DNA from 2 places in the Kitasatospora sp. NPDC096147 genome. Region 1 is predicted to be linked to the other one. Evidence: riboswitches for the same ligand, from Rfam matches in the RefSeq annotation. Region 1 holds a riboswitch; the other holds the start of a gene.

The links. Region 1 has a riboswitch for cobalamin ahead of ACIRBX_RS24060 (prenyltransferase/squalene oxidase repeat-containing protein). Riboswitches for the same ligand answer to the same signal wherever they lie in the genome.
Region 2: linked by a shared signal. The riboswitch ahead of ACIRBX_RS12325 (prenyltransferase/squalene oxidase repeat-containing protein) and the one ahead of ACIRBX_RS24060 (prenyltransferase/squalene oxidase repeat-containing protein) in region 1 are both predicted to bind cobalamin.

What each region holds. Positions count from the first base shown of each region.
Region 1 is NZ_JBIWFX010000008.1:34,476-49,427, forward strand. It holds gene ACIRBX_RS24045 (cobalamin-binding protein) at 567-1,520, shown strand; gene ACIRBX_RS24050 (hypothetical protein) at 1,450-1,830, opposite strand; gene ACIRBX_RS24055 (hypothetical protein) at 1,966-3,393, opposite strand; cobalamin riboswitch at 3,516-3,588, opposite strand; cobalamin riboswitch at 3,664-3,810, shown strand; gene ACIRBX_RS24060 (prenyltransferase/squalene oxidase repeat-containing protein) at 3,919-6,969, shown strand; gene ACIRBX_RS24065 (hypothetical protein) at 6,966-8,168, shown strand; gene ACIRBX_RS24070 (energy-coupling factor transporter transmembrane component T) at 8,173-9,369, shown strand; gene ACIRBX_RS24075 (ABC transporter ATP-binding protein) at 9,366-11,027, shown strand; gene ACIRBX_RS24080 (ECF transporter S component) at 11,084-11,848, shown strand; gene ACIRBX_RS24085 (response regulator) at 11,860-12,534, opposite strand; gene ACIRBX_RS24090 (ATP-binding protein) at 12,531-14,952, opposite strand, start outside.
Region 2 is NZ_JBIWFX010000003.1:368,501-383,452, reverse strand. It holds gene ACIRBX_RS12370 (antibiotic biosynthesis monooxygenase family protein) at 5-337, shown strand; gene ACIRBX_RS12365 (hypothetical protein) at 605-934, opposite strand; gene ACIRBX_RS12360 (hypothetical protein) at 947-1,162, opposite strand; partial or broken gene ACIRBX_RS12355 (Scr1 family TA system antitoxin-like transcriptional regulator) at 1,161-2,096, shown strand; gene ACIRBX_RS12350 (DUF397 domain-containing protein) at 2,125-2,349, shown strand; gene ACIRBX_RS12345 (ECF transporter S component) at 2,390-3,265, opposite strand; gene ACIRBX_RS12340 (ABC transporter ATP-binding protein) at 3,262-4,878, opposite strand; gene ACIRBX_RS12335 (energy-coupling factor transporter transmembrane component T) at 4,875-5,987, opposite strand; gene ACIRBX_RS12330 (SCO2322 family protein) at 6,026-6,766, opposite strand; gene ACIRBX_RS12325 (prenyltransferase/squalene oxidase repeat-containing protein) at 6,763-8,259, opposite strand; cobalamin riboswitch at 8,324-8,443, opposite strand; gene ACIRBX_RS12320 (aldehyde dehydrogenase) at 8,579-10,039, shown strand; gene ACIRBX_RS12315 (TetR family transcriptional regulator) at 10,089-10,679, opposite strand; gene ACIRBX_RS12310 (glycosyltransferase family 4 protein) at 10,991-12,310, shown strand; gene ACIRBX_RS12305 (class I SAM-dependent methyltransferase) at 12,428-13,162, shown strand; gene ACIRBX_RS12300 (prenyltransferase) at 13,159-14,217, shown strand; gene ACIRBX_RS12295 (hypothetical protein) at 14,296-14,952, opposite strand, start outside.

The DNA.
Region 1 (14,952 bases):
GGTCAGCGGCATCCTGTCGGGTGACGGCGCGATTCTGGAGGGTCAGGTGTCCCGGCCCGGCGGGCACGGGCGGTGATGCTCGGGCAGGCACGGTCTCGCTCGGTTCTCATGGGTCTCGACAACCACATGATCGCCGGCACCGTGCCTGCACTGCGTTCCGGGGAACAACCGTCCCCAGAACGAGAGATGACACCACATCACAAGACCGGCGAACCGGACCGATCTCGAACATGCAATGCCCCTGGCGCCGGTCCGGAGGAGTCGCGTCCCCCTGAAGGGTGTCCCGCAAGGTGTGGGGCGGGGACCGGTCCCGTGTGGTGGGGTACGGGGCCGGCCCCCGGCGGGCTGCGCTCCAGTGCCGGGTCGAGGGCGCCGTGATGGCCGCGCCCACGTACTTGGCCTGGAGGTCACGGCCCTTCTCGTCGGAGTGCCGGTACACGGTGCCGGCTTGCCGAGGACTCCGGTGACCCGGGAGGTCTCCAGCAGGCCGCCGATGCCCCGACATCCTCGAACGCCTCGCCGGACATCCGAAGCGAATGCCCGACTCAGGACACTAGGCTCCGGGCATGCGGATCGTCTCCCTGCTCCCGGCCGCCACCGACATCCTCGCCGTCCTCGGCTTCGGCGACGCCCTGGTCGGGCGCACCCACGAGTGCGACTGGCCGCCCGCCACCGTCGCCGGAGTGCCGGTGGTGACCCGGGCGGAGTTCGACGGGGACCGGCTGACCAGCCGTGAGATCTCGCTGGCGGTGGGCGGGGCCGCGCACCGGGGGTCCTCGCTGTACACCCTGGACACCGACCGGATGGCGGAGCTGGCCCCCGAACTGGTGCTCACCCAGGACCTGTGCGACGTGTGCGCGGTCTCCTACACCGGCGTCTCCGAGGCGGTGCGGCTGCTCGACGGCGGGCCCAGGGTGCTGAGCCTGGAGCCCCGGACCCTGCCGGAGGTGCTCGACTGCCTGGAGCAGGTGGGCGCGGTGCTCGGCGTGCCCGAGCGCGCCGCCCGGGTCACGGCCGACCTCCGGGCCCGGCTCGACCGGGTGGCCGCCTCGGTGGCTGGCCGACCCAGCCCCCGGGTGGTGGCGGTCGAATGGCTCGACCCGCTCTGGCCCGCCGGGCACTGGGTGCCCGAGCAGATCGCCGTGGCCGGCGGCGAGGCGCTGCTCGCCCGGCCCGGCGAGCACACCCGCCCGATGGAGTGGACCGCCGTGCTGGAGGCCCGGCCCGAGGTCCTGCTGGTGCTGCCGTGCGGCTTCCCGCCCGAGCGCACCGAGCGTGAACTGCACCTGCTGACCGGCCTGCCCGGCTGGGCCGACCTCCCGGCGGTCCGGGACGGCCGGGTCTGGGTCCTGGACGGGCCCGCCCACTTCAACCGCCCCGGCCCCCGGGTGGTGCGCGGCGCCGAGGTGCTGGCCCACGTCCTGCACGGCGTCACCAGCGGCGAGCCGGTCACGGCCGCCGAGGCCCGCCCGGTGCCGACCGCCCGGCCGCAGGGTACGGACGGGCCCGTCGGCGGCTGAGCCGGGCCAGCAGCAGGACGGTGGCCACCGCCGCCAGGACGAACAGGACGGTGTTGACCACCACTCCGGCCGCCGTCAGCCAGCCGGCCTCCGCACCGTCCGGCCCCGTGGTCCGGGCGAACAGCCCGCCGACACCGGTCAGCAGTCCGCGCGCCACGTACACCCCCACCAGCGCGGCGACCCCGGCCGGCAGGGTCAGCACCACTGCGGCGAGGTAACACCGGGTGTCCTCCCGCAGACCGCCCAGCCCGGCCAGCACCCCCACCAGGGCCACGTACGCTGCCGCCGCCCACACCCACCGACCCGTCACCGCTGCCTCCCGCCCCACCGCGTCCGGCCTTCCGTCGGCACCATACTCCCGCCCCTCGGCACGGCCGTCACCACCGGATCGCCCCCCCGGGGGCCGACGCGCCTGAGCCCGCCGGCCCCGGAGGAGGCATGACCGTCAACTGCCGTAGCGGAGCGAGACGGTGTCGCCGAGCTTGACCACGGTGGCCCGGGTGGCGGCCGTGGCGGTGGCGCCGTCCAGGCTGACCTGCCAGGTCGAACCGCCGCCGTTGGTCGTGCCGTTGAGCTCGGTGACGGTGCCGCTACCGCTGGACGGGGTGGCCGAGGTGACGCAGCCGGCCGGAGTGGCGGAGGCCGCCGCGTCGAGCACCGCGCCGAGGGTCGTGGTGGTGCCGGTCGGGGTCAGGGTGACGGCGCAGACCTTCGGGGTACCGGTGCCCGCGTCGACCACCAGCGCCAGCCGGGCGGCGGTGCCGGCGGTGAAGGCGGCGGTGGAGACCCAGGTCGGGGCGCCGGCCGTGACGGGGGTGGGCGGGGTGGCGGTGAAGCCGCCGCCGGCCACCGCGCGCAGGCCGTCGACCGAGGCGTAGGCGGACGGGACGGTGTCGGTGGAGAGGTACTTGAAGCCGCCACCGGGCTTGAACTGCTGGGCGATCAGGAAGTCGACCGGGGTCTTGCCGCTGCTGAAGGTGAAGTCCGCGCTCTGCGCGCCGATGCCGCAGGCGTTCAGGCCGGAGACGGCCCAGCCGTTGGAGTCGGTGTTGGCGCCGTACATCGAGTTGAAGGCGCCCGAGGCGATCAGCTTGCCCTTGAGGAAGTTCTTGGCGGCCACGATCGCGGTGTCGGTGTTCGGCACCCCGGCGCTGCACAGCGAGGCCATCGCGGCGCCGGTCATGTCGATGTCGCTGCCCTGGGCGAGGGCGGTCGGATTGCCCGCCGCCTTGCTGAAGTTCCAGCCGCCGTCGTTGTGCTGGTTGGCCCGGACGGCGGTGACGGAGGCGTCCAGCAGGGCCTGCGGGACGCGCTTGGTGCCGCCCTGGGTCTTCGCGCCGCTGAGCGCGAGCAGGCCGAAGACGGTGCCGTTGAAGTTGGCGGACGGGCCGTAGTAGCCGGGCTCGGCGGTCTGCCAGTAGGCGACCAGGTCGGCGATCAGGTTCCGGGCCGGGCCGACCCGGGCCGGATCGATGCCCGCCGCATAGGAGTTGAGGATGCCGCGCTCGTAGTCGGTGACCACGGGCGAGGCGCTCGGCCAGGTGGCGGCGGCGAGTTGGTTGCGGTAGACGGTGCGGGCGTTCTTCGTCGCGTCGCCGCCCGGGGTGACGTCGACGGCGGCGGTGCCGGCCGCTGCGAGGGCGCTGAAGGCCCACTCGTTGGAGAGGCCGCCGCCGGTGACGTAGGAACCGTCCGCCGCCTGGAGGGACTTGAGGTAGCTGACGCCGGTGGTCTTGGAGGTGGCGATCTGGGCGGGGGTCGCGGTCGCCCCCGCCGGGACGGCGGAGAACAGCAGTGCTCCGGCCGCGAGCGCGACCACGGTGGCACAGGTACGGGAGGTGGGCTGGAAGGGCACGGTCCGACTCCTCGGCAGGGGGCGCCGGTCCGTCCCCCTGGCCGCGCTCGGGCGGAGCCCGACGTCTGGGGACCGCCGCGCCCGGTTCGCGTGGGCTGCCGTCGCGGCTGGTGCGCGACGCTGGTGGCACTCGGCCGGGCGGGCATCCGGGCTCGGGGCGTCAACTCGCCCCACACCGCTGCGCGTCAGCCCCGGATTCGCACCGGGTTCCCCCACTCGGCCATCGCGGACGCTACCGCACGGGGGCGCAGGTCACGATGTGGCGTAGGCGATATGACGCATCGTTGACCGACCGGACCGCCCCGTGGTCTGATGAACCGCTTTTTCATCTTCGAGGGTGGGGGAAGCCGGTCCGAATCCGGCGCTGACCCGCAACCGTGGACCCGCCGACCGGGCGGGTGAGCCGGAATGCCCGCCGCGAGGAGTTCGTCAGCAACACGTGCGTCGTCGCGGACTACGACGCGGTCACCTCAGGTCCCCCGCACCCGGGACCTGTCGGCTGCGCCGTCGGACCCCGCGTCGACCGATCAGGGAGACACACCGGTGAGGGTCAGCAGCAGCCGTACCACCCGCGCGCACAGAGGCCGGAGCCTGGCCTCCGTCCTGCTCACCTCGGCCATCGCGGTCACCGCCACCGGCACCGTGCTGTTCGGCCGCCCCGGCACCGCCGCGGCCGACCCGATCGAGGACTGCACCGCCACCACCGGCGCGATCGTCGCCGTCGACTTCGGGCCCTGGGGCGGCGGCGTGGTGCGCGGCTGCGACGCCCACCCGACCACCGGCATGAACCTGCTGCTCAAGGCGGGCTTCACCACCGCCGGCACCGAGCACGACGGCCCGGCCTTCATCTGCCGGATCGGCAGCTCCACCTTCGGCAACGGCGTCCAGTACCCGACGCCGGCCCAGGAGCCCTGCACCGCCACCCCGCAGGCCGAGGCGTACTGGTCCTACTGGATCGCCACGCCGGGCCAACAGACGTGGTCCTACAGCCAGTTCGGCGCGGCGGGCCAGAAGCCGAAGCCCGGCGAGGTGGAAGCCTGGGTGTACGGCGCCACCTCGCTCGGCGGCGAGACCGGCGGACCGACCTTCACCCCCGACTCGGTCCGGGCGAAGAACGGGGCGAGCCCGTCGGCCTCCGCCGAGCCCTCGGCCTCCCCCAACCCGTCGGCCTCCCCCGAGCCCTCGTCCTCCGCATCCCCCTCCGCATCCCCCTCCGGCTCCGCCTCTCCGAGTCCGACCGCACCGCCGGCCCCCGCCGACCCGGCAGCCGCCGCCCGCTGGCTGGCCGCCCAACTGGTCGGCGGCGACCACATGGAGAACTGGGCCTTCGAGGGGCCCGACCTCCCCCGCACCGCCCTCACCGCGCTCTCGCTGGCCGCCTCCGGCACCCAGGACCCGGCCCTGCGCAAGGTGGTGGCCTTCCTCCAGGCGCACACCGAGCAGTTCGTGTTCCCGGACGGCGCCGGATCCAAGCCGGATTCGCGGGCCGCCGCCCTGCTGGCCCTGGTCGCCGAGAGCACCGGCGGCAACCCCCGTGCCTTCGGCGGCCGGGACCTGCTCGCCGACCTCGTCGGCCACGTCTGCGAGGGCCAGGGCGAGAACGGCAAGTGCACGGCGGCGGGCGACTTCCACGGTGCCTCCTCCCCGTGGACCCAGGCCATCGGCGTGATCGCCCTGGTACGCGGCGGCGTCACCGTGCCGGCCGCCGTACTGGACCGCTTCCAGGTGCTCCAGTGCGCGGACGGCGGGATCGCCGGCTCGATGATCGTGGCCGGCGGCTACTGCGAGTCCGACCCGACCAGCACCTCGCTCGCCGTGATCGCGCTCCGGGCGGCCGGCGGCCGGGCGGAGTTCGTCGCGCGGGCCGCCGAGCAGCTCGGTGCGGCTCAGCAGGCCGACGGCTCCTACGTCCCCTACGTCGGCGCCAGCGGCGACGTGGGCAGCACCGCGATGGCGGCCCAGGGGCTGCGGGCCTCCGGCCAGCCGGCCCGGCAGGCCGCCGCCAAGGGCTGGTTGAACACCCGTCAGAACCCGGACGGCGGCTTCTTCCCCGACGAGTGGACCCCGGACTCGGACGTCCCCGCCACCGAACAGGCCCTGCTCGCGCTGACCGGCCAGGACTTCGCCACCGTACTGCGGGACCTCGGGGGCACCACCACCCCGCAGCCGAGCCGCACGCCGGACCTGGCCAAGGGCGCCAGGTACCTGACCGACCCGGCCCACCTGATCGACGGCCACTACTACGACGCACTGCCCGGCTTCCTGTGGGCCGACTACGGGTTGACCATCGACGCGGCCTTCGCGCTGGCCGCCACCGGCACCGACGACGCCGCGCTGCGCCGGATCGTCGACTTCCTCGACCACCAGGGCGCGGACGGCAACGGCCGTACGGTCAACGACTGGACCTCCATCGGACTCCCGGAGGCCGGCGGCGGCTCGATCGGCAAGGAGGCCCTGCTCGCCGAGATCGTCGGGCGCGACCCGCGCAACTTCGGCGGCCACGACCTGATCGCCGCCCTGGATGCCGCGATCTGCGCCAAGGCCGACGCCGACCTCGGCTGCGAGGCGGCCGGCAACTACACCTGGGCCACCTCGGTCTTCTCCCAGTCCCTCGGCGTGATGGCCCAGTTGAGGGCCGGTGACACCGCGAACGCCGCCGCCCCGATCGCCTACCTGCGCAGCCTCCAGGGTCCGAACGGCGCCTGGCCGAGCCTGATCCCGAGCACCGGCGACTCCGACGTGGACAGCACCGCGATGGCCGTGATGGCACTGTCGCTGGTGCCCGGCGAGGACGCCGCGGCGGCGGTCGACAAGGGCCTCGCCTGGCTCGCCGGCACCCAGGCCGGCGACGGCGGCTTCCCCGGCGCGGCCGGGAACTCGACCAACTCGGCCGCCCTGGCGGTCCAGGGCATGACGCTCCGTCAAGGCACCTACGCGGCACGGATCGCCAAGGCCGTCGAGTTCCTGGCCGACCGGCAGAACGCGGACGGCGGCTTCGACGTCGCCTCCAGCGGGCAGAAGGGCTCGGACGTCCGGGCCTCGACCCAGGCGCTCGGCGGGGTGACCGGCATCTCCTTCGGCACCCTGAAGCGGGATCTCGGCAGCACCCCGGAGCCGAGCCCGTCGCCGTCCCCGTCCACCTCGTCGTCGCCGTCCCCGTCGGCCTCGCCGGAACCTTCCACCTCGCCCTCCCCGTCGGCCTCGCCCGAGCCGTCGACCTCACCGTCGCCGTCGGCGTCGCCGGAACCCTCCACCTCGCCCTCCCCCTCCACCTCGCCGTCCACATCGGCCACCAGCTCCCCGTCGGCGTCGCCCTCCGTCTCGTCCACGGCGGTCGCGACCACGACCGCGGCCACCGCACCCGGTGGAACCACCGGCGGTGGCAACCCCGTTGGCGGCAACCCCGGCAGCGGCAGCGGCGGCGACACCCCCGCAGGCGGCCAGAGCGGCTCGCAGGACTCCAGCCTCGCCTGGACCGGCACCGAGGTCCTCGGTCTGGTCGGTCCCGGTGTACTGCTGACCGCAGGCGGCGCGGCCGTCCTGATCGCCCTGCGCCGCCGCAGCGACGCCACGGGCACCGGGCGCCACCGGTGAGCCGCCACCCGGGCCGCACCGACCGGCTCCGCCGCACCCGCCGACCGGGCCGTCTGACGCGCCTGTTCGCCGCCGCCGGGGTCACGCTCTCGCTGGCCCTCGGCGGGCTGGCGGCGGGGGCGGCCCCGGCCGCCGCCGACCCCCTGCCGATGGACCAGTGCACCACCACCTCCGGGGTGGTGCTCGCGGTGGACTTCAGCCGCTGGGGCGGTCCGCTGCTGCGGTCCTGCGGCACCACCCCGACCACCGGCTACACCCTGCTGAACCAAGGCGGTTGGAAGACCACCGGCACCGGCCACGACGGCCCGGCGTTCATCTGCCGGATCGGCTACAGCGGTCACCAGGGCGGCAAGCAGTACCCGCCGCCCGAGCAGGAGAAGTGCGTCAAGACCCCGCCCGCCACCGCCTACTGGTCGTACTGGCACGCCGATCCCGGGCAGAACTCCTGGTCCTACAGCCAGTTGGGGGCGATGAGCTACAAGCCGCTGCCCGGCAGTGTCGACCTGTGGATCTTCGGCGCGACCAACATCGAGGGCACCGAAGGCCGGCCGACCATGTCACCGGACAGCCTGCGGGCGCACAACACCACGCCCGGTGGCGGCAGCCAGCCCTCCACGCCGCCGGCCGGTGGCGGCTCCACCGGCGGTTCGGGCGGCGGGACCACCACGGGTGGCGGCAGCACCGGAGGCAGCACCACCGGAGGCGGCACCAACGGCGGTTCCGGGAACGGAAGTTCCGGCGGTGGCGGCAGCAGCGGCAGCACCGGTTCCGGCTCGACCGGCGGCACCGCCACCACGGGCGGGACCAAGGGCACCAGCGGCGGCTCCGGCACCACCGGCGGCAAGGCCACCCCGCCCGGCAGCACCACCGGGGCCCCGCGGCCTTCCGCTCCGGCACCCGACGCACCGCGCCCCACCGACCAGCCTGCCGAATCCGCCACCCCCGGCGCCGCTCCGCAGGACACCGCCACCCCCGCGCCCTCCACCGACGCACCCTCCACCGGGCCGGCCCCCTCGCCCACCGAGTCCCCCGCTCCGGCGACCGGCCTCACCCCCGTCGACGCCGCCCCGGTCGCCGACGCTCCGCACGATGCCGGGTCGATCGCCCCGGCCGTCACCGGCATCGCCCTGGTGGTGGCCCTCGGCGTCGCCACCACGGTCGCCGCGCTGCGCCGCCGCCGACGCCGCCAGGCCGAGTGACCCGGTGGCACGACTCACCGACAGCACGCCGCCGGACTCCACCAGGACCACCGGCCGGATCCCGCGCGACCTCCACCCGGTGGCGTGGTGGATCTGGGCGCTCGCCCTCGGCACCGCCGCCAGCCGCACCACCAACCCCCTGCTGCTCTTCCTGGTGCTCGCCGTCCTCGGCTTCGTGGTCACCTCCCGCCGCACGGAGGCCCCTTGGGCGCGCGGCTTCAAGTACTACCTCTGGCTGGCGCTGACCGTGGTGGCCATCCGGGTGGCCTTCCGCTGCGTCTTCGCCACCGGCATCACGCCGCGCGACCACCTGCTGTTCTCGCTCCCGCACATCCCCACCCCCGACTGGTACGCGGGCATCCAGATCGGCGGCCCGGTCTCCCTGGAGGCCACCCTCTCCGCCGCCACCGACGGCCTGCGGCTGGCCTGTCTGCTCTGCTGCATCGGCGCGGCCAACACGCTCGCCAACCCCAAGCGCGCCCTGCGCGTGCTGCCGGGCGCGCTGTACGAGCTCGGCGTCGCCGTGACGGTCTCGCTCAGCGTCGCCCCCCAGCTGGTGCAAAGCGTCCAACGAGTGGTCCGGGCACGGCGGTTGCGGGCCGGCCGGAGCAAGGGACTGCGCGCGCTGCGGAGCATCGCCGTGCCGGTGCTGGAGGACGCGCTGGAGCGCTCCCTGCACCTCGCGGCCGCGATGGACTCCCGGGGCTACGGCCGCTCCGGCACCGCCACCCGGGCCTCCCGCCGGATCACCGGGGCCCTGATGCTGCTCGGCATGGCGGGCCTGTGCGCCGGGATGTACGGACTGCTGGACGGCACCGCCCCCGCCCTGCTCGGCCTGCCGGCGCTGGCCGTCGGCTCCGCGCTCTGCGTCGGCGGCCTGGCCCTCGGTGGCCGCCGGGTCCGTCGCACCAGCTACCGGCCCGACCCGTGGCGGGCCGCCGAGTGGGGCGTGGCGGCCTGCGGGGTGACCGCCGCCGTCCTGCTGAGCATCAGCGTCGGCTACGACCCCACCGACCTCAACCCGTCGCTCTACCCGCTCAGTTGGCCTACCCTGCCGGCCCTTCCGGTGGCCGCGCTGCTGCTGGCCGGGCTGGCCGGGGTGATCTCCCCGCCCCCGGGCCGACCGCCCGCCCCCGCAGGGGCCGCCACCGAGCACCCCGCCGCCGACACCACCCGCACGCCCGCCGAGGTAGCCCAGTGATCCGTTTCGACCAGGTCGCCGTCCGCTACGACGGCGCCGAGCACCCCGTCCTGCACGGGGTGGACCTCACCGTCCCCGAGGGCGAGCTCTGCCTGGTGGTGGGCCGCACCGGCAGCGGGAAGTCCACCCTGCTGGGCGCGGTGAACGGGCTGGTGCCGCACTTCACGGGCGGCACCCTGAGCGGCCGGGTCACGGTGGACGGCCGGGACACCGCGCACCACCCCCCGCGCGAACTCGCCGATGTGGTGGGCGTGGTGGGCCAGGATCCGCTGGCGGGCTTCGTCACCGACACGGTGGAGGAGGAACTGGCCTACGCGATGGAGCAGTTGGCCATCGAGCCGGCGGTGATGCGCAAGCGGGTCGAGGAGACCCTCGACCTGCTCGGTCTGGCCGATCTGCGGCACCGGGGTCTCAGCGAGCTCTCCGGCGGTCAGCAGCAGCGGGTCGCCATCGGTTCGGTGCTCACCGCCCACCCCAGGGTGCTGGTGCTGGACGAGCCGACCTCCGCACTGGACCCGACCGCCGCCGAGGAGGTGCTCGCCGCCATCACCCGGCTGGTGCACGACCTGGGCGTCACCGTGCTGCTGGCCGAACACCGCCTGGAGCGGGTGGTCCAGTACGCCGACCGGGTGCTGTACCTGCCCGGTGACGGCACCGTGCGGCACGGGCCACCGGCCGAGGTCTTCACCGACACCGCCATCGCCCCGCCGGTGGTCGAGCTCGGCCGGCTGGCCGGCTGGCGACCGCTGCCGCTCTCGATCCGCGACGCCCGCCGGGCCGCCGCCCCGCTGCGCGAACGGCTCACCGGGCTGCCCGTCCCGCCGCCCCGGCAGCAACCGGCCGACGGGGAACCGGTGCTGACCGCCCGGCAGGTCGTCGTCAAGCACGGCCGGACGGTGGCCGTCCGGGAGGTCTCGCTGGAGCTCCGGGCCGGCCAGGTGACGGCGCTGATGGGGCGCAACGGCTCCGGGAAGTCCTCCCTGCTCTGGGCCCTCCAGGGCTCCGGCCCGCGCCAGGGCGGCACCGTCCGGGTGGACCGGGACGGGCGGCCGGCCGCCGACCCGAAGAAGGTCTCGGCCGCCGAGGCCCGCCGACTGGTCGGGCTGGTCCCGCAGACCCCGACCGACCTGCTCTACCTGGAGACGGTGGCCCAGGAGCTGGAGCAGGCCGACCGCGACGCGGCGCAGACCGGCGCCGGCACCAACGCGGGGCCCGGCACCACCGCCCGGCAGATACTCGACCGGCTGGCCCCGGGCATCCCGGACGCGCTCCACCCCCGCGACCTCTCCGAAGGGCAGAAGCTGGCCCTGGTGCTGGCGATCCAGCTGGCCACCGCCCCGCCGGTGGTCCTGCTGGACGAGCCCACCCGGGGCCTGGACTACCTGGCGAAGGCCGCCCTGACCGCCGTCGTGGACCGACTGGCCGCCGAGGGGCGGTCCGTGGTGGTCTGCACCCACGACGTGGAGTTCGTCGCCGGCGCCGCCGACCGGGTGGTGGTGATGGCGGAGGGCGAGGTGGTCGCCGACGGACCGACCGCCGAGGTGATCGTCGCCTCGCCGACCTTCGCCCCGCAGACCGCCAAGGTCCTCGCCCCGCTCCCCTACCTGACCACCGCTCAGGTGGCCCGGGTGCCCGCCCTCACGGAGGCCGCCCCGTGACCGCCCTCCCCAACCCTCTCCCCGCCGCCGTCCGGCTCCCCGGCCGGGCCCGGGTCATGGTCGCACTGGCCGCCTTCACCGGCCTGATCGCGTTCCTGTGGCCCTTCGTGGTGGCCCCGGGCACGTTCGGCGAGGCGTACGCGCCACCGCTGATCTTCGGCGCCCTGCTGGTGCTGGTGCTCGCCGTGGTGATCGCGGAGATCTCCGCCGGGGGGATCGACGCCAAGGCGCTGGCCATGCTCGGCGTGCTCTCGGCCGTGAACGCCGGGCTGCGGCCGCTGGGTGCCGGCACCGCCGGGGTGGAGACGGTGTTCTTCGTCCTGGTCGTCGCGGGGCGGGTGTTCGGCCCCGGCTTCGGCTTCGTGCTCGGCTGCACCTCGCTGTTCGCCTCCGCGCTGCTCACCGGCGGGGTGGGGCCGTGGATGCCGTACCAGATGTTCGGCTGCGCCTTCGTCGGCCTGCTGGCCGGGCTGCTGCCGCCGCTGCGCGGCAAGGCCGAGGCGGCGATGCTCGCGGTCTACGGGGCGCTGTCCGGCTACCTGTTCGGCTTCCTGCTCAACCTCTCCTTCTGGCCGTTCTCGCTCGACCCCAACAGCTCGATCGCGTATCTTCCCGGGCTGCCCTTCACCGAGCAGTGGCACCGCTACCTGCTCTTCGACCTGACCACCTCGCTCGGCTGGGACACCGGACGGGCCGTCACGACCGGCGTCTGCCTGCTGCTGGTCGGCCCGGCACTGCTGACCGTCTTCCGCCGGGCCGCCCGGCGGGCCAACTTCGAGGCCCCCGTGCGGTTCGCGCCGCCGACCGCGGACGGCGACTGAACTCCGGCGGGTCAGGGCACGTACCGGTAGCCGATGCCCGGTTCGGTGACCAGGTGGCGGGGGCGGGCCGGGTCGGGCTCCAACTTCTGCCGCAGGCCGGAGAGGTAGACCCGCAGGTAGTTGGAGCGCTGCTCGTGTCCGGGGCCCCAGACCTGGTGCAGGATCTCGCCGCCGGGCACCAACCGGCCGGGCCGGCCCAGCAACAGCGCGAGGATCTTCCACTCGGTGGGGGTGAGGCGCACCGGGCCGTCGGGGCCGGTGACGGTCCCGGCCGCGAGGTCGATCCGGTGGGCACCGACGACGGCCACCGGCAGTGGATTCCCGGCGACCGGCCGGCGCATCACCGCCCGCAGGCGGGCCAGCAGTTCGTCCATCACGAAGGGCTTGGTGAGGTAGTCGTCGGCCCCGGCGTCCAGGGCCCGGACCTTCTCGGTGGTGTCGGCCCGGCCTGAGATCACGATGATCGGGACGGCGCCGGCGGCCCGCAGGCCCCGGATGACGTCGATGCCGTCCAGGTCGGGCAACCCGAGGTCGAGCAGCACCGCCTCCGGCGGCTGACGCCCCGCCAGGTCCAGCGCGTCGGTACCGGTGGAGGCGGTCAGCACCGCGTGGTGCCGGGCGTGCAGAGTGACCGTCAGGGCCCGCAGGACCTGCGGTTCGTCGTCCACCACCAGGATCCGGCTCACTCCGCCGCCGCCTCGGCCGGCGGACCGGCGGCCGGGAGGGTGAGCAGCATGGTGGTGCCGCCGCCCGGGGTGTCCTCGACCTCCAGGGTGCCGTCCATCGCCTCCGCCAGGCCCCGGGAGAGGGCGAGGCCGAGGCCGGTGCCGGTGGTGTTGTCGGTGTCTCCCAGGCGCTGGAAGGGAAGGAAGACCTGCTCCCGGTCCCCGATCGGGATGCCGGGGCCCCGGTCGATGACCCGGATCTCCACCCGGCCGGCGTGGGTGCTCGCGGTCACCAGGACGGGGGCACCGGGGGCGTTGTGGCGCAGGGCGTTGGTGATGACGTTGGCCAGGACGCGTTCCAGCAGCGGCGGGTCGGCGAGCACCGGCGGGGTGTCGGCGAGGCCCCAGGGCTGGACCGGGGCGTCGGGGTCGGCGAGCGAGTCGACCGCGCGCGGCAGCACCTCGTCCAGGTGGGTGGGCGCCAGGTGGAGGGTGAGGGCGCCGGCCTGGAGGCGGCTCATGTCGAGCAGATTGTCGACCAGGCGGGTGAGCTTGACCAGGGATTCGTCGGCGGTGGCCAGGAGTTCGGCCCGGTCCTCCTCGGAGAACTCGACGTCGGGGCTGCGCAGCGAGCCGACCGAGGCGAGGGCGGCGGCCAGCGGGGTGCGCAGGTCGTGGCTGACGGCGGCGAGCAGGGCGGTGCGCATCTTGTCGGCGGCCCTGATCGGCTCGACCTCGGCGGCCACCGTGGCGAGCCGGTCGCGTTCGAGTGCCGCACCGACGTGGGCGGCGAAGGCGGTCAGCACGCGCTGGTCGGCGGCCGGCAGCCGACGGCCCGTCAGGACCAGGACGGCGTCGGCACTGACCGGGATCTCGGTGACGTCCGGCGACCCGTCCGTGCGGTGGGCCGCGTCACTGCGGCCCAGCACCGCGCCGCCGGTGCGGTCGAGCAGCGCGACGGTGTCCATGCCGAAGGCGGTGCGGCACTTGTCGAGCAGCGCGGGCAGCGCGTCGGCGCCGCGCAGCACGCTGCCGGCCAGGGTGGAGAGGGTCTCGGCCTCGGCGGTGGCCCGGGCGGCGCGGGTGGTGAGCCGGGCCGCGCGGTCGACCACGGTGGAGACGGTCAGCGCCACTGCGGCGAAGACGACGAGGGCGATGACGTTGTTGGGCTCGGTGATGGTGAAGGTGTGGACGGGCGGGATGAAGTAGTAGTTGAGCAGCAGGGAGGCGACCACCGAGGCGAGCAGTGCGGAGACCGCGCCGCCGAGCAACGCGACTGCGACGACGCCGAGTTGGAAGATCAGGGCGTCAGTGGTGAGGTTGAGGGTGGTGTGCGAGAGCAGCAGGGTGAGCAGCACCGGCAGGACCAGCCCGGACAGGTAGCCGGCGAAGGTGCGCCGGGGAGAGTGACGCCGGCCGAGGGCGGGCAGCCGGCCGCGGCCGGTGAACTCGTGGGTGACCATGTGGACGTCGATGTCCTCGGAGGCGTCCACGGTGGTCTCGCCGATGCCGGGGCCGGTGAGGAAGCGGTTGACCCGGCCGCGCCGGCTGGTGCCCAGCACCAGCTGGGTGGCGTCCCGGCCCCGGGCGAAGGCCAGCAGGGCGGTCGGGATGTCGTCGCCGACCACCACGTGGTAGCTGCCACCGAGGCTCTCCACCAGGTGCCGCTGCTGGGCGAGCCGGCCGGGCGAGGCACCGGCCAGGCCGTCGCTGCGGGTGACGTGGACGGCGAGCAGCTCGCCGCCGGCCGTGCGGTCGGCGATCCGGGCGGCCCGGCGGATCAGGGTCTCCCCTTCGGGGCCGCCGGTCAGGGCCACCACCACCCGCTCCCTGGTCTCCCACACCCGGTCGATGCGGTGCTCGGCGCGGTAGTCGCGCAGTCCCTCGTCCACCCGCCCGGCGACCCAGAGCAGGGCCAGCTCGCGCAGCGCGGTGAGATTGCCGACCCGGAAGTAGTGGGAGAGCGCGGCGTCCACCTTCTCTGCCTGATAGACGTTCCCGTGGGCCATCCGGCGGCGCAGCGCCTGCGGGGCCATGTCGACCAGCTCGATCTGGTCGGCCCGGCGGACGATCTCGTCGGGGACGGTCTCCCGCTGCGGGATGCCGGTGATCTTCTGCACCACGTCGTTGAGCGACTCCAGGTGCTGGATGTTGACGGTGGTGATGACGTCGATCCCGGCGGTCAGGAGCTCCTCGACGTCCTCCCAGCGCTTGGCGTGCCGCCCGCCGGGGATGTTGGTGTGGGCGAGCTCGTCCACCAGGACCACCGAGGGGTGCCGCGCCAGCACCGCATCCAGGTCCATCTCGGTGAACTCGGTTCCCCGGTAGTTCCGTTGGGCCCGGGGGATGACGTCGAGGCCCTGCAGCATGTTCTCGGTGTGCCGCCGCCCGTGGCACTCGATGTAGCCGACCACCACGTCCGCGCCGCGTTCCTGACGT
Region 2 (14,952 bases), on a different contig from region 1:
TCGCATGTCTGTCGTGAAGATCAACGTGTTGACCGTGCCCGCCGAGATGCGGGAGACGCTGGAGAAGCGCTTCGCCGCCCGGGCCGGTTCGGTCGAGGGCTCGGACGGCTTCGAGTGGTTCGAGCTGCTGCGCCCGGTCGAGGGCAGCGACCGCTACCTCGTCTACACCCGCTGGGCCAGTGAGGAGGCCTACCAGGCGTGGGCCGACGGCCCGGCCCGGGCCGCGCACGGGCAGGGCGGCGCGCCGAAGGACGGCGAGCAGCCGAGGCCCGCCGCGAGCGGTGCCGAGCTGTGGTCCTTCGAGGTGGTCCAGTCGGCGGGCCCGACGTCCGCCTGATCGCAGGCGGTTTGACCGTACGGCCCCGGTGCTCCTCGTGGAGCGCCGGGGCCTTCTGGTGGTCGGGCTGCCGGATCGGCGGCGGGTCGCACCACGATGACCTGCACGTCCCGGGCGTCGAGCGCCGTGAGGTCGGCCGGATGCCGGGTGAGGACGACGGCCCGGCTGTGGCGGGCTGCGGTCAGGGCGACCGGTGGCAGGTGCCGAACTGTGCGCTTGGGGTACCGAGCGGTCCCCTGGCGCGATGGCCGGGCCGAGGTCGTGGTGTCATTCGCCGCGTTCGCGGATGGTGCGCGGGGCCATCGGGGGTGTGGGGTTGCGGGGGATGCCGTCGACCAGGTCGTAGCGGTAGTGCCGGGCGGTCTCGGTGGAGACGCCGGCGTGGGTGGCGATCTCGTGCCAGTAGGCGCCGGCGGAGTAGGCGGCGCGGGCGGTGCGGCGGAGTCGGGCGTCCAGTGCTTCGAGGTGGGTGCGAGCGACCTGTTTCGCGGTGGCGAGTTGGGCGATCTCGGCGAGGCGGGCTTCCCGTCGGCGGCGTTCGGCTCCCTTGTGGTCGGTCGGGTCGGTCGGGTTGCTCGGGGCGGTGATGTCGCTCAAGTCAGCCTCTGGTCAGGTGGGTTGGATGATTCCGGCGGTGTGCAGCGGGCAGCGGCAGTCCGGCCAGCGGGCCATCCGGACGAAGGGGAGGCGGTCGTCCGCGAGGTAGCTGCGGGCGGAGACCGGGAGGCGGGTGCCGTCCGGGGTGATGCGGTAGACGGCCAGGGACAGGCGGACGGTGTGCGGGTCACCGTTGCCGCCGTCGGGTGGGGGTGTGGTGGTGGACATGGTGCTGCCTCCGGGGTGGGGTGGCGAATTCGCCGTAGGGTCCGCAGGGCCAGCATCAGGCTGTGATACTTCCGTCACCAAGCGTTTCGGTATGAGCGTTGCAAGACTATTGGGGGCGGGTGTGGCGGCTCGAAAGCCTGTTCCGGTGCAGGGAGTTGATCCATCGGCGACCTTGGGGGCGGTGGTCCGGCGGTACCGGGAGGCGGCCGGGCTCACCCAGGCGGAGTTGGCGGAGCGGTTGAACGCCCATCAGACGATGATCAGCCACTACGAGAACGACCGGTCGGCGCTGAACCGGGTCTGGGCCGAGCGGTTGGACGTGGCGCTCGGGGCGGAGGGCGGGTTGGTCGCCGCCTGGGAGTTGGTGACGCCGTATCTGGTGGGGCGGCGGCCGAGTTGGGACTGGTTCTCGGAGTTCGTGGTCGTCGAGCGGCAGGCGGTGCAGATCCGGGAATTGCAGACCGGGCGGGTTTCGGGCTTGCTGCAGACCGAGGCGTACATGCGGGCGCTGTTCGAGGCCCACAATCCGGACGAGGGACCGGAGTTGATCGACCGGCGGGTGGCCGAACGGCAGGGGCGGCAGGCACGGCTGGTCGGGGAGGGGGCGCCGCTGCTGGTGGTGGTGCTGGACGAGCCGACGCTGCTGCGGGTGGTGGGGTCGGTGGAGGTGATGCGGGAGCAGTTGGCGCACCTGTTGGAGTTGATGCGGCGGCCGAACGTCGTGATTCAGGTGCTGCCGTTCGGGCGCGGTGAGTCGACCCGGCTGCACACGGCAGGAATGATCCTGATGGAGTCGGCGGACGGTCAGAAACGGATCTACACCGAAAGCCTTGCGTCAGGGCATTTCATCGACGATCCGTCCGAGGTCACCAAGTATGCCGCTGACTATGATCTGACCCGCGCTCATGCGCTGCCTGTCGATCAGTCGGCACGCCTGATCCGGCGTGTCATGAAGGGACTTGATGAGCATGGCTACTTCCCCGAAGGTGGATCTGTCCGTGGCGGTGTGGGTGAAGAGCTCCCACTCCGAGGGAAACTCCGGCAACTGCGTCGAGTGGGCGCCCGGGTCGGTGGGCGGGGGCGTGGTGCCGGTGCGTGATTCGAAGGACCCGGAGGGGCCGGCTCTGGTGTTCGGGGTCGAGGCGTGGGCGTCGTTCGTCGGGTTCGCGGCCGGGTTCGAGGTCTGAGGAAGTAGCGAGGTTGAGGACGCCTGACCCCTGGTGGGGGTCAGGCGTCCTCGGCGTGTTCGAAGGTGGCCGGGGTGGCGAAGGCGGCGCGGCGGGTGGCTCGGCGGAGGGTGCGCAGGACGGGGGCGCCGATGGTGAGGCAGAGGACGGCGGTGAGGGCGGCGCGGGGGAGGTCCCAGCCGAGGGAGGTGGTGAGGCAGTAGGCGAGGAAGTGGGTGAGGTTGGTGAGGAGGTCGGCCTCGCGGGAGTAGGAGAGGGCCGGGGGGAGGCCGGCGTCGAGGAAGGGCCAGCCCTGGAGGTTCATCACGGTGCCGTAGGCGAGGGCGGAGAGGGCGCCGTAGGTGGCGAGCAGGGCGAGTTCGGGGCGGCCCCGGAGGGTGGCGGGGCCGGGGAGCAGACCGGCGCCGAGGCAGACCCAGCCCATGCTGAGCATCTGGAACGGGAGCCAGGGGCCGACCCCGGCGGTGAGCAGGGCGGAGGCGAACATGGTGAGGGCGCCGAGGACGAAGCCGAAGCCGGGGCCGAGGACGCGGCCGGCCAGCACGATCAGGAAGAACATCGGCTCCAGACCGGCGGTGCCCGCGCCGAGCGGTCGCAGGGCGGCGCCGACGGCGGCCAGCACGCCGAGCATGGCGACCGACTTGGCGTCCATCCCGGCCTGGCCGGGGCCGCCTTCGGAGATCTGGGCGATGACCACGCCGATCAGCAGCGGCAGCAGCAGGGCGAACAGCCAGGGGGCGTCGGCGGAGTGGTAGGCGACGGTGGAGGTGGAGCCGGCCAGGAGGGGCCAGCCGAAGGCCATCACGCCGATGGCGGTGATGAGCAGGAGCAGGGTGATGGAGCGGCGGCCCAGCGGGACGGGGCGGTCCAGGGGCGAGACGGGAGTGGCGGCGGGGGCGGCGGCGGGGGCGGTCATGCGGCGGACTCGGCGAGGGCGGTGGTGACCTGGGGGACCGTCAGCCAGGGGAGCGGGGCGAGGATCTTGGCGACCTGGGGGGCGAAGGCCGGGGAGGAGACCACCACCTCGGCGCTCGGGCCGTCGGCGACGATCTCGCCGTCGGCCAGGATGACGGTGCGGTGGGCGAGTTCGGCGGCCAGCTCGACGTCGTGGGTGGCGAGCAGGACGGCGTGGCCGTCGGCGGCGAGCTCGCGCAGCACGGTGACCAGGCGGGCCTTGGCGGCGTAGTCCAGGCCCCGGGTGGGCTCGTCCAGCAGGAGCAGTGGGGGGCGGGAGGTGAGCACCACGGCGAGCGCGAGGGTGAGGCGCTGGCCCTCGGAGAGGTCGCGGGGGTGCAGGGAGTCGTCGATGCCGGGGAGCAGCCTGGTGACCAGGGCCCGGCAACTGCCGGGCTCGGTACCGGAGTCGGCGTCGGCGGCGGAGCACTCGGCGGCCACGGTCTCGGCGTAGAGCAGGTCGCGCGGGTCCTGCGGGACGAGGCCGACCTGCCGGATCAGGTCGCGGGGCTTGGCCCTGTGCGGAGCAGTGGCCAGTTCGCCGAGGTGGACGGCGCCGGAGTCGGGGCGGTGCAGGCCGGTGAGGGTGCCGAGCAGGGTGGATTTGCCCGCGCCGTTGCGGCCCATCAGGGCGGTGATCTCCCCGGCGTGGAGCGGGAGTTGGACGCCGCGCAGGACGGGGGCGGGGCCGCGCCGGACCACCAGCCGGTTGGCGCCGGCCACCACCGGCCCGGGGGAGGGGGCGGGGGCGGGCGGGGTGCGGCCGTCCAGGGTGGTGCGCAGCGGGGCGGCCTTGCGGCGGGCGTCCCGGACACTGAGCGGCAGCGGGCTCCAGCCGGCCGCCCGGCCGAGGCCGACCACCGGCGGGTACACCGGGGAGAGCGCCATCACGGTGGCCGGGTCGTCCAGCAGCGGTGGCGCGTCGGGGGAGAGCAGCAGCACCTGGTCGGCGTACTGGACCACCCGCTCCAGCCGGTGCTCGGTGAGCAGCACGGTGGTGCCCAGGTCGTGCACCAGGCGTTGCAGCACGGCGAGCACCTCCTCGGCGGCGCCCGGGTCGAGGGCGGAGGTCGGCTCGTCCAGCACCAGGACCTTGGGGTGTGCGGTGAGCACGGAGCCGATCGCGACCCGCTGCTGCTGGCCGCCGGAGAGGGCGGAGAGCGGGCGGTCCCGGAGCTCGGCCAGGCCGAGCAGGTCGAGGGTCTCCTCGACCCGGCGCCGCATCACGTCGGCGAGCAGGCCCAAGGACTCCATGCCGTAGGCGAGTTCGTCCTCGACGGTGTCGGTGACGAAGTGCGCCAGCGGGTCCTGGCCGACGGTGCCGACCACGTCGGCGAGGTCGCGCGGCCGGTGCTCCCGGGTGTCCCGGCCGGCCACCGTGACCCGGCCGGTGAGCACGCCGCCGGTGAAGTGCGGGACCAGACCGCTGACGGTGCCCAGCAGGGTGGACTTGCCGACGCCGGACGGGCCGACCACCAGGCAGAGTTCGCCCTCGGGGACGGTCAGGTCCAGCTCGCGCAGCACGGGTGCGGCGGCGTCCCCGTAGCGGACGGAGACCTGGTCGAAGGTGATCACGGCTGCCTCGGGGGAAGGGAGGAGGGGGCGGGGGACGGGGCGACGAAGGCGGGGAGCAGGCCGAGCAGGACGGCGAGCGCGGGCAGCACCGGGAGGGTGGGCCAACTCGGCGGCACCACGGTCGGGTTGAAGCCGGCCGGATCGCGGAGGGAGAGCAGGATCAGCAGCCCGGCCACCGCCGCACCGGAGCCCGCCACCGACCACTCCCGCCAGGCCCACGGGTCCGGCCGGTAGCGGGTGCGGAGCGAGCGGCGCCCGCCGAGCGCCAGGCCGGCCCCGGCGGCCAGCAGGCCGAGCAGCAGCACCGGGAAGGCCCAGCCGCCGCCGTCCGCGCTGAGCAGCCCGTAGCAGGCGACGCAGACGCCGAGCAGCCCGAGCAGGGTGAGCGCGCCGGTGGTCCGGGCGATCCGGGGCGGGACGTCGGCGGTGCGGCCGAAGCCCCGGCTGTCCATCGCGGCGGCCAGGCTGACGGACCGCTCCAACGCGCTCTCCAGCACCGGCAGGCCGACGCTGAGCAGCGCCTTGATCCCCTTGTCGGAACGGCCGCGCAGGCGGCGGGCGGTGCGCACCCGCTGGACGTCGGCGACCAGGTTCGGCGCGAAGGTCATCGCCACCACGGCGGCCACCCCCGCCTCGTAGAGCGCGCCGGGCAGGGTGCGCAGCAGCCGGGACGGGCTGGCCAGCGAGTTGGCCGCGCCGACGCAGATCAGCAGGGTGGCCAGCCGCAGGCTCTGGTAGAGCGAGAAGAGCAGCGCCTCCAGGGTCACCCGGCCACCGATCCGCACCCCCTGCGCCCAGTCGGGGAGCGGGAGTTGGGGCAGGGTGAGCACCACGTGGGTGCCGCCGACGGCGGAGCCGAGCAGCACGGTGAAGACCAGCCGGATGCCCAGCACCACCAGGGCCAGCTTCAGGAAGGTGCCGTACGAGCGGGCCCAGGGCTCGGTGGAGCGGCGGACCGCGACCACGTACCCGGCGACGGCGACGATCAGCAGGAGCAGCAGCGGATTGGTGGTCCGGGAGGCCGCCGCGCCGAGGCCGAGGGCCCAGAGCCACCAGGCACCGGGGTGCAGACGGCGCGGGCCGATGGCGGAACGGGTGGCTCGGGGCACGGGAGACCTTCGGAGGAGGGAAGGGAGGGGGAGAGGGGTCAGCTGCGTCGGCGCCGGGCCTGCCAGACGGCGGCGCCGCCGAGCCCGGCGATCAGCACGACGCCCGCGACCACGCCCAGGACCGGGCCTGAGCCGCCGTCACCTGAGCCGCTGTCACCGGAGCCGCCGCCGGGGCCGCCGCCGGTCGAGGAGGCCGGACCGCCGACGTTCACCGTGTCGCCGCAACCCGCCTTCGGGTAACCGGAGATGGCACAGAGGATGCCGGCCGAGTCGTAGCGCAGCGGTGGGGCCACGGCCGCCAGCACCTCGGCGGAGGAGGCGGCCGTCGCCACCACCGCGCAGCCGGTGCGCGGGGAGGGCGTGGGCGGGGTCTCGCCGGACGGGGCGTCGGCGGTGGTGCCGAAGTCCAGCACGACGGCGACCCGCTTCCGGCCGCTCTGCGCCGGGGTGTCGGCGCAGAGCGCGGCGAAGTCTCCGGTACTGCCGGGCCGGGCGGCGTCTTGGCCGCCGTCCGGGCTGACCGCGAAGCGCCAGCCGTCCACGCTGCCGTCCGGCGGCACGTACACGGCCGGGCCCTGCTGCTGGTAGGTCCAGGCGGAGCCGGTGGACTTCCAGAAGGACCAGTAGCGGTAGCCGGTGGCGTGCGCGGGGGCGGGGAGGAGGACGAGCAGCAGGACGGCCAGCGGTAGGGCCAGCGGTAGGGCCAGGGCCCGCTGCACGGGGGAGGCCGGTGCGGCGGCGGCCGGGGCCACCGCCGCACCGGGCTGACGGGGCGTCACTTCTGCTCGCCGTCCTTGCCCTCGGCCGGGGCCTCGGCGGGCTTCGCGGTGCCCGACGAGCCGTCCGACGAACCGTCCGACGAGCCGTCCGACGTGGCGCCCGGGGCGGCGGGCTCGGTGGTGCGCGTCGTGGTGGGCGCCGTGGCGGGCTTGGCGGCGCCGCCCGGGGTGTGGTTGCCGCGCTTGCGCTGGAGGCTGATCAGCAGGCCGCCGCCGATGCCGATCAGCAGGCCGACGCCGATCAGCCAGAACGGGGAGAAGCCGCCGTTGTTCTCGGCCTCGGTGATGCTGGAGCCGGGGGCCTTGGTGCCCTTGGGGTAGTCCGAGGCGGCGGCGCCGGCGGCCGGCGGCACCGACTTGGGGGCCGGGCCGGAGTCGATCAGCAGCTGGAGGATGTTGCTGCCGCCGAAGTTGAGCGGGTCCAGCTTGGCCGCCTGGGCGGTCAGCACCAGGGTGGCGGCGGCGGAGGCGTCGGTGCCGGACGGACCCTTGGTGGCCCAGGCGTAGCCGTTGCCGGCCAGCCAGTCGGTCGGACCGGCCGCCTCCTTCGGGTGGCCGGCCTGGATCAGGCTGAGGGCGGCCCAGGCGGTGGCGGCGAAGTCGGGGGTGGGGGCGGCGCCGGGGGTGGTGAGCATCAGGTGCTGGCCGTCGATGGCCAGTTGCCCGACCAGGTGGGCCGAGACCGCCTCGGCGGAGGCCGCGCGCGGCACCGGGCCGGAGGTGGCGGTGGAGCAGTCCAGCGGCTTGGGCGCGGCGTCCACCCGGTTGGTGTTGGTGACGGGCAGCTTGCCGCCGGCCGCGGCCAGGGCGGCCTGGGCGGTGGCCAGTCCGTTGGGGGCGAGCGTGCCGTCCGGGGCGGGCTGGTAGGCGAAGGCGCCGCGCTGGCCGACCGGGGCGGCGCAGCCGAGCTGGAAGAGTGCCAGGCCGTCGTAGGCGCTCTTGCCGTCCTTGGCCACCGCCGCAGGGTCGGTGCCGACGGTGAGCAGCGCGCTGACGGCCAGTCCGGTGGAGTTGGCGTCGCCCGGGTTGCCCGGGTTGTACGCCCAGCTGCCGTCCGGGTTCTGAACCCGCTTCAGCCACTCGACGCCCCGGCTGACCGCGTTCTGGTGGCCCTCCAGCTTGCTCAGCGCCTGGATCGCCATCGCGGTGGCGTTGCTGTCCTCGGTCTTGGTGTCGCAGCCGGCCGGGTCGGTGCCGGCGGCCCGGTACGAGGGCCAGCCGCCGTCCGCGCACTGCTGGCCGGTGAGCCAGTTCACCGCGTCGTCGGCGGGCACCACGCCGGAGTTGGCGAGGGCGATCAGGGCCAGCGACTGCCGCCACACCCCGTCGTAGCTCGGGTCGCCCTTGCCGTAGACGGCGGCCGGTGCCGCGACGGGGGAGGGGGAGGCCGACGGGGTGTCCGCGAGGGCGGGGGCGGCGGTGCCGGCCAGCAGGGCGGCGGCCAGGGTGGCGGTGGCCAGCGCGGCTGTGCCTGCGCGGGTGGTGGTGAGCATGGCGGTGCTTGGACCTTTCGGTGAGCGGTTGCGGCGGTGTGGGGGCACCGCCCGTGGACCTCGACGTGGCCGCTCGCTCCCGGACGGGCATTCCGACTTTCACGGCTGCGGGTCAGTGCCGGAGTCCCACCGGCTTCCCCCGTCGAGGAGCGGATGAAGTTGTACCGGCGGCTACAGACTCTAACCGCCCGAAAGGTCCGGTCCGTGCCGACACGGTCCGTTCCCGTCCGGGTGACGCGGTCTGGACGCCGCCCTGCGGGACGCACTAGAAACGGACTGGAACAGGTATCAGTTTCGGGCGTGAGTGGAGGAGTCGGGGATGACCGGGGTGGTCGAGCACGGCGAGCTGTTCATCGGGGGAGCCTGGACCGGGCCGGCCGGCCCGGGGGTGATCGAGGTCCGCTCCCCGCACACCGAGCAGGTGATCGGCCGGGTGCCGCACGCCGCCGAGGCGGACGTCGACCGCGCGGTGGCCGCCGCCCGGCGGGCCTTCGACGAGGGGCCGTGGCCGCGCACCTCCCCGGCCGAGCGGATCGCGGTGGTCCGCCGGATCCGGGACGGCCTGGCCGCCCGGGCCCGCGAGCTGGCCGAGCTGATCACCGCTCAGAACGGCTCGCCGATCTCCTGGAGCCTGCCGGCCCAGGGGCAGGGGCCGGTGGCGATCTGGGACGCCTATCTCAAGGTGGCCGAGGCGCACGTCTTCGAGGAGCTCCGGGACGGTGCCTTCGGCCGGGCCCTGGTGCGCACCGAGCCGGCCGGGGTGGTGGCGGCCGTGGTGCCGTGGAACGTCCCGCAGTTCTGCATCGCCTCCAAGCTGGCGCCGGCCCTGCTGGCGGGCTGCACGGTGGTGCTGAAGACCTCGCCGGAGACGCCGCTCGACGCCTACGTGCTGGCCGAGGTGGTCCGGGAGGCCGGGCTGCCCGAGGGCGTGCTCTCCGTCCTCCCGGCCGACCGGGAGACCAGCGCCTACCTGGTCGGCCACCCCGGTGTGGACAAGGTCTCGTTCACCGGCTCGGCCGCCGCCGGGCGGCTGGTGATGGCCAGTGCGGCCCGCACCCTGAAGAAGGTGACCCTCGAACTCGGCGGCAAGTCCGCCGCGATCGTGCTCCCCGACGCCGACCCGGAGCGCACCGTCCGCTCGCTGGTCGCCGCCGCCTACCTCAACAACGGCCAGGCCTGCGTCGCCCAGACCCGGATCCTGCTCCCCGCCGCGCACCACGCCGAGCTGGCCGAGCGCTTCACCGCCGCCGTGGCCGCCCTGAGGACCGGCGACCCGATGGACCCGGAGACGGCGGTCGGCCCGCTGGTGACGGCCCGTCAGCGGCAGCGCAGCCTGGACTACATCGAGCTGGCCCGGGCCGAGGGCGCCAAGCTGCTCACCGGCGGCGGGGTGCCGGCCGGCCTGGAGCGCGGCTGGTACGTCGAGCCGACGCTCTTCGACGAGGTCCGCAACGACAGCCGGATCGCCCGTGAGGAGGTCTTCGGGCCGGTGGTCTGCCTGCTGCCCTACCAGGACGAGGAGGAGGCCGTCCGGCTGGCGGACGACTCCGAGTTCGGCCTCTCCGGCTCGGTCTGGACCGCAGACGTCGAGCACGGCCTGGACATCGCCCGCCGGATCCGCACCGGCACCTACGCGGTCAACACCTTCCTGCTCGACTGCGGCGTCCCGTTCGGCGGCTACAAGCAGTCCGGCGTCGGCCGCGAGTTCGGCCCCGAGGGCTTCGCCGAGTACCTGGAGACCAAGAGCATCGTGCTGCCCCGGGGGTACACCGCGCCCTGACGAGGGATCAGGGGCGTGGGCTCACGGGCACGGGATCGGGCGCGTGGGCTCAGAGGGTGAGCAGGCGGGCGGCGGTGTGCAGGTCGGCGCGGACCTCGGCGAGGGAGGCGCGGCCGGAGAGCCAGGCCAGCAGGGTGGCGTGCCAGGTGTGGGCGACCACCCGGAGGGCGGCCTGCTGGGCGGGGGTGGGGGTGGGGCCGAGCTGGGCGGCGTCCAGCACGATGGCCGAGGTGACGGCGGAGACGGCGTCCACCTCGGCACCCACCGAGCGGTCGGCGAAGGAGAGGGCGCGCACCATGGCCTCCGCGAGCCGGGGCTCGCGCTGGAGGGCGTGGAACGCCTGGGTGAGGGTCTCCGCGACCCGGGCCGCCGGGTCCTCGCCGGTCGGGGGGTGGCGGCGGACCTGCTCGTGCAGGTGCTGGAGCTGCTCCTGCATCACCGCGACCAGCAGGTGCACCTTCGAGGGGAAGTACCGGTAGAGGGTGCCCAGCGCCACCTCGGCGGTCTCGGCCACCTCGCGCATCTGCACCGCCTCGTACCCGCCCCGGGCGGCCAGCGCGGTGGAGGCGCGCAGGATGCGGCGGCGGCGCTCGGCCTGACGGGGTGTGAGCCCGGCGCCGGGGGCGGCGGTGGTGGTCATGCGGGCCTCCCCGGGCGGACCGGCGGACGTAGGGGACGGGGGTGATTGAACCACGGGGCGGGAGGTGAGGACACGTCGACGGGAAGGCGTCGGGAGAGCTATGTCACAGTGAAGGCCGGGTCGGGCTGCCCGGTGGAGCAGTCAGAATGGAGCTCTCCGGAACTGACGTACCCGTCAGTAGCGAGGCAGGGGTCGACCGTCCGCCCGCGGGCCCCGAGCCGGGTATCTTCAAGGCCCACAGAAGCATGAAACGTGATCTACTTTCCGGCCCGCGCCGCTGCGCGGACGGGAGTAGGGGACAGGAGCCCCGGATGACCGCGCTGCCGCCGCGACCGCTGCGCATCGCCCTGCTCTCCTACCGGGGCGACCCGTACTGCGGCGGCCAGGGCGTGTACGTCCGCCACCTCTCCCGCGAGCTGGCCCGGCTCGGCCACCACGTGGACGTGATCGGCGCCCAGCCGTACCCGGTGCTGGACGAGGTCGAGGGCCCGGGCAGCGTCCGGCTGGTGGAGCTGCCCAGCCTGGACCTGTACCGGGCGGACGACCCGTTCCGCACCCCGGCTCTCGGCGAGTACCGGGGGCTGGTGGACGTGCTGGAGGTGGCCGGGATGCGGACCGGCGGCTTCCCCGAGCCGCTCACCTTCTCGCTCCGGGCCCGGCGGTACCTGGCCGCGCACAAGGGCCGCTACGACGTGGTGCACGACAACCAGACCCTGGGCTACGGCCTGCTCGGACTGGCCCGGCACGGCTTCCCGCTGGTCACCACCGTGCACCACCCGATCACCGTGGACCGGCAGTTGGAGATCGACGCCGCCACCACCCGGCTGGAGCGGCTCGGCAAGCGCCGCTGGTACGGCTTCGTCCGGATGCAGCGCCGGGTGGCCGCCCGGCTGGCACACGTGATCACCGTCTCCGGCAGCTCCAAGAGCGAGATCGCCGAGCACCTGGGCACCCCGCCGGGGCGGATCGCGGTGGTGCCGATCGGCGCCGACACCCGGCTCTGGTCGCCCGCCGAGGAGATCGCCGTGGTGCCCGGACGGATCGTCACCACCTCCAGTGCGGACGTGCCGCTCAAGGGCCTGGTCCACCTGGTGGAGGCGCTGGCCAAGGTGCGGACCGAGCGCGAGGCGCACCTGGTGGTGGTCGGCAAGCCGCAGAAGGGCGAGGGCCCGGTGAGCGAGGCGGTCCGCCGCTTCGGCCTGGAGGCGCACGTCGAGTTCCGCACCGGGCTGACCGACCGGGAGCTGGTCGACCTCTACCGGTCGGCCGAGGTGGCCTGCGTGCCCTCGCTGTACGAGGGCTTCTCGCTGCCCGCCGCCGAGGCGATGGCCACCGGCACCCCGCTGGTCGCCACCACCGGCGGCGCCATCCCCGAGGTGGCCGGCCCGGACGGCGAGACCTGTCTCGCGGTGCCGCCCGGCGACGCCGGGGCGCTGGCCGCCGCGCTCGGCCGACTGCTGGACGACCCGGACCTGCGGGCCCGGCTCGGCGCGGCCGGGCGGGAGCGGGTGCTGGCCCGGTTCACCTGGCAGCGGGCCGCCGAGCTCACCGTCGAGCAGTACCGCGCGGCGGTCGCCACCGGGGCCGGGCAGCGGGCCCGGGCCGGGGCGGGCTGGCGCTACGTCGGTTGAGCCGCACCCCGCCCGGGGCCTGACGGCCCGTCACCCGCACGCCGCACCAACGTCACGCCGATGCCGTCCCGTACCACCGCCAGCCCGTACCACCGCACCAACGAATGGGAGCCCGTAGTGCTGACCGTCGATTTCTCCCGCTTCCCGCTCGCCCCCGGCGACCGGGTGCTCGACCTGGGGTGCGGTGGGGGCCGGCACGCCTTCGAGTGTTACCGGCGCGGGGCGAACGTGGTGGCCCTGGACCGGAACGGCGAGGAGATCGCCGAGGTGCGCAAGTGGTTCGCCGCCATGGAGCAGGCCGGGGAGGCCCCGGCCGGGGCCTCGGCGGTGGCGATGGAGGGCGACGCGCTCAACCTGCCGTTCGAGGACGGCACCTTCGACAAGATCATCATCTCCGAGGTGATGGAGCACATCCCCGACGACAAGGGCGTGCTGGCCGAGATGGTCCGGGTGCTCAAGCCGGGCGGCCTGCTGGCCGTCACGGTGCCGCGCTACCTGCCGGAGAAGATCTGCTGGGCGCTCTCCGACGAGTACCACGAGGTCGAGGGCGGGCACATCCGGATCTACAAGGGCGACGAGCTGGTGGAGCGGGTGAAGGAGGCCGGGCTGGAGCCGTACGGTCAGCACCACGCCCACGCGCTGCACTCGCCGTACTGGTGGATCAAGTGCGCGGTCGGCGTCAACAACGACAAGGCGTTGCCGGTCAAGGCGTACCACCAGCTGCTGGTCTGGGACATCGTCGGCACCCCGGTCATCTCGAAGATCACCAAGGCCGCCGAGAAGGCCCTCAACCCGGTGATCGGCAAGAGCTTCGTGGTCTACGCCAGCAAGCCGCGGACGGCGGGCGCATGACGGCCGCGATCCCCGAGGCCCTGCTGCTGGACGGCGTGCTGGACGCCCGGCAGGCCGCCGACACCGTCCGCTCCATCCTGGCCGACCAGCTGCCGGACGGGGCCATCCCGTGGTTCGGCGGCGGGCACCTGGACCCCTGGGACCACACCGAGGCCGCGATGGCCCTCGACACGGCCGGCGAGCACGCCGCCGCCGAGGCCGCCTACCGCTGGCTGGCGGGCCGTCAGAACCCGGACGGCTCCTGGTACGCCGCGTACGTCGAGGGCGAGGTGACCAGCCGGGCCAAGGAGACCAACTTCTGCGCCTACCTGGCGGTCGGCGTCTGGCACCACCACCTGTCCACCGGCGACGACGCCTTCCTGGAGTGGATCTGGCCGGTGGTCCGGCGGGCGCTGGACTTCACCGTCGGCCTGCGGCTGCCCGGCGGGCCGATCGCCTGGCGGCAGGACGAGGACGGCAGCGCGCCGGACGAGGCGCTGCTCACCGGCTCGTCCAGCATCCTGCACGCGCTGCGCTGCGGGCTGGCCATCGCGGACTACCTCGAAGAGCCGCAGCCGGACTGGGAGTTGGCGGCCGGCAAGCTGCGGCACGCGATCACCCACCACCCGGAGCGGTTCCTCGACAAGGACCGCTACTCGATGGACTGGTACTACCCCGTGCTCGGCACCGCGCTGCGCGGCGAGGAGGCGGTGGCCCGGATCGAGAAGGACTGGGCGAGGTTCGTGGTGCCCGGCCTCGGGGTGCGCTGCGTCAGCGACCGACCGTGGGTGACCGGCGGCGAGAGCGCCGAACTGGCGCTCGCGCTCTGGGCGGTGGGGCAGTCGGACCGCGCGGTGGAGATCCTGCGCTGGATCCAGCACCTGCGGCACCAGGACGGCTCGTACTGGACCGGGTACGTCTTCGAGGACGACGCGATCTGGCCGGAGGAGCGGACCACCTGGACGGCCGGGGCGCTGCTGCTCGCGGTGGCGGCGCTCGGCGGGGACCACGCGACGGTGGCCGTCTTCGGCGGGGAGCAGCTGCCGGCCGGGTTGGTGGTCGAGGACTGCTGCTGAGCGGCGCAGGACGTGGGGGGGGGGCGGGGGGGGGGGGGCCCCCCCCCCCCCGCCCCCCCCCCACGTCCTGACCGGGCGTCAGCCGCGCTGGATGCCGGAGACGTCGCTCAGCAGGCCGTGCGAGCCGTCCTGGAGCTGGGCGACCAGCGCGGTGCCGCGCTGCTCGACGGCCAGGTACCAGGTGCCCGGGAGCAGCTCGCCGACCGGCGGGCCGGCCGGGTTCTCCTTGGGGGTGAGCCGGCGCGGGGCCGGGACGGCGAACCAGAACGGCGCGAAGTCGGCGGCCGGCGGGGCCGGGGTGGCCGCGGCCGGGTTCGGCAGCGGGGCGGTGACGGCGGGCTGGACCTGGGTCGGCTCCTGGTGGGAGGCCGGGTCGGGCAGCGGCGCGGTGGTGCCGGCGCCGCCCGGGGTCGGGTAGCCGTAGCCGCCGGGCTGGGGCTGCTGCTGGGCGGAGTAGCCGGGGAGGCCGCCGCCGTGCAGCGGCTGGCCGGGCTGCGGCTGGCCCGCGGCCTGGCCCTGGGCCTGGTCGTAGCCGAACGGCGCGCCGGGCTGGCCGGCCTGGCCGGGCTGGCCCGGCTGGAAGCTGCCGCCCGGGGCGAACGGCGAGGCGGGGGCGGCCGGGGTGGCCGGCTTGTCCGCCAGCAGCGGGGCCTTGAGGGCGGGCACCAGCGGGCCGGCGGCGGTCGCGCCGGCCAGCACCAGCAGGGCGACCACGCTGAGCCAGGCGCCGAGGCC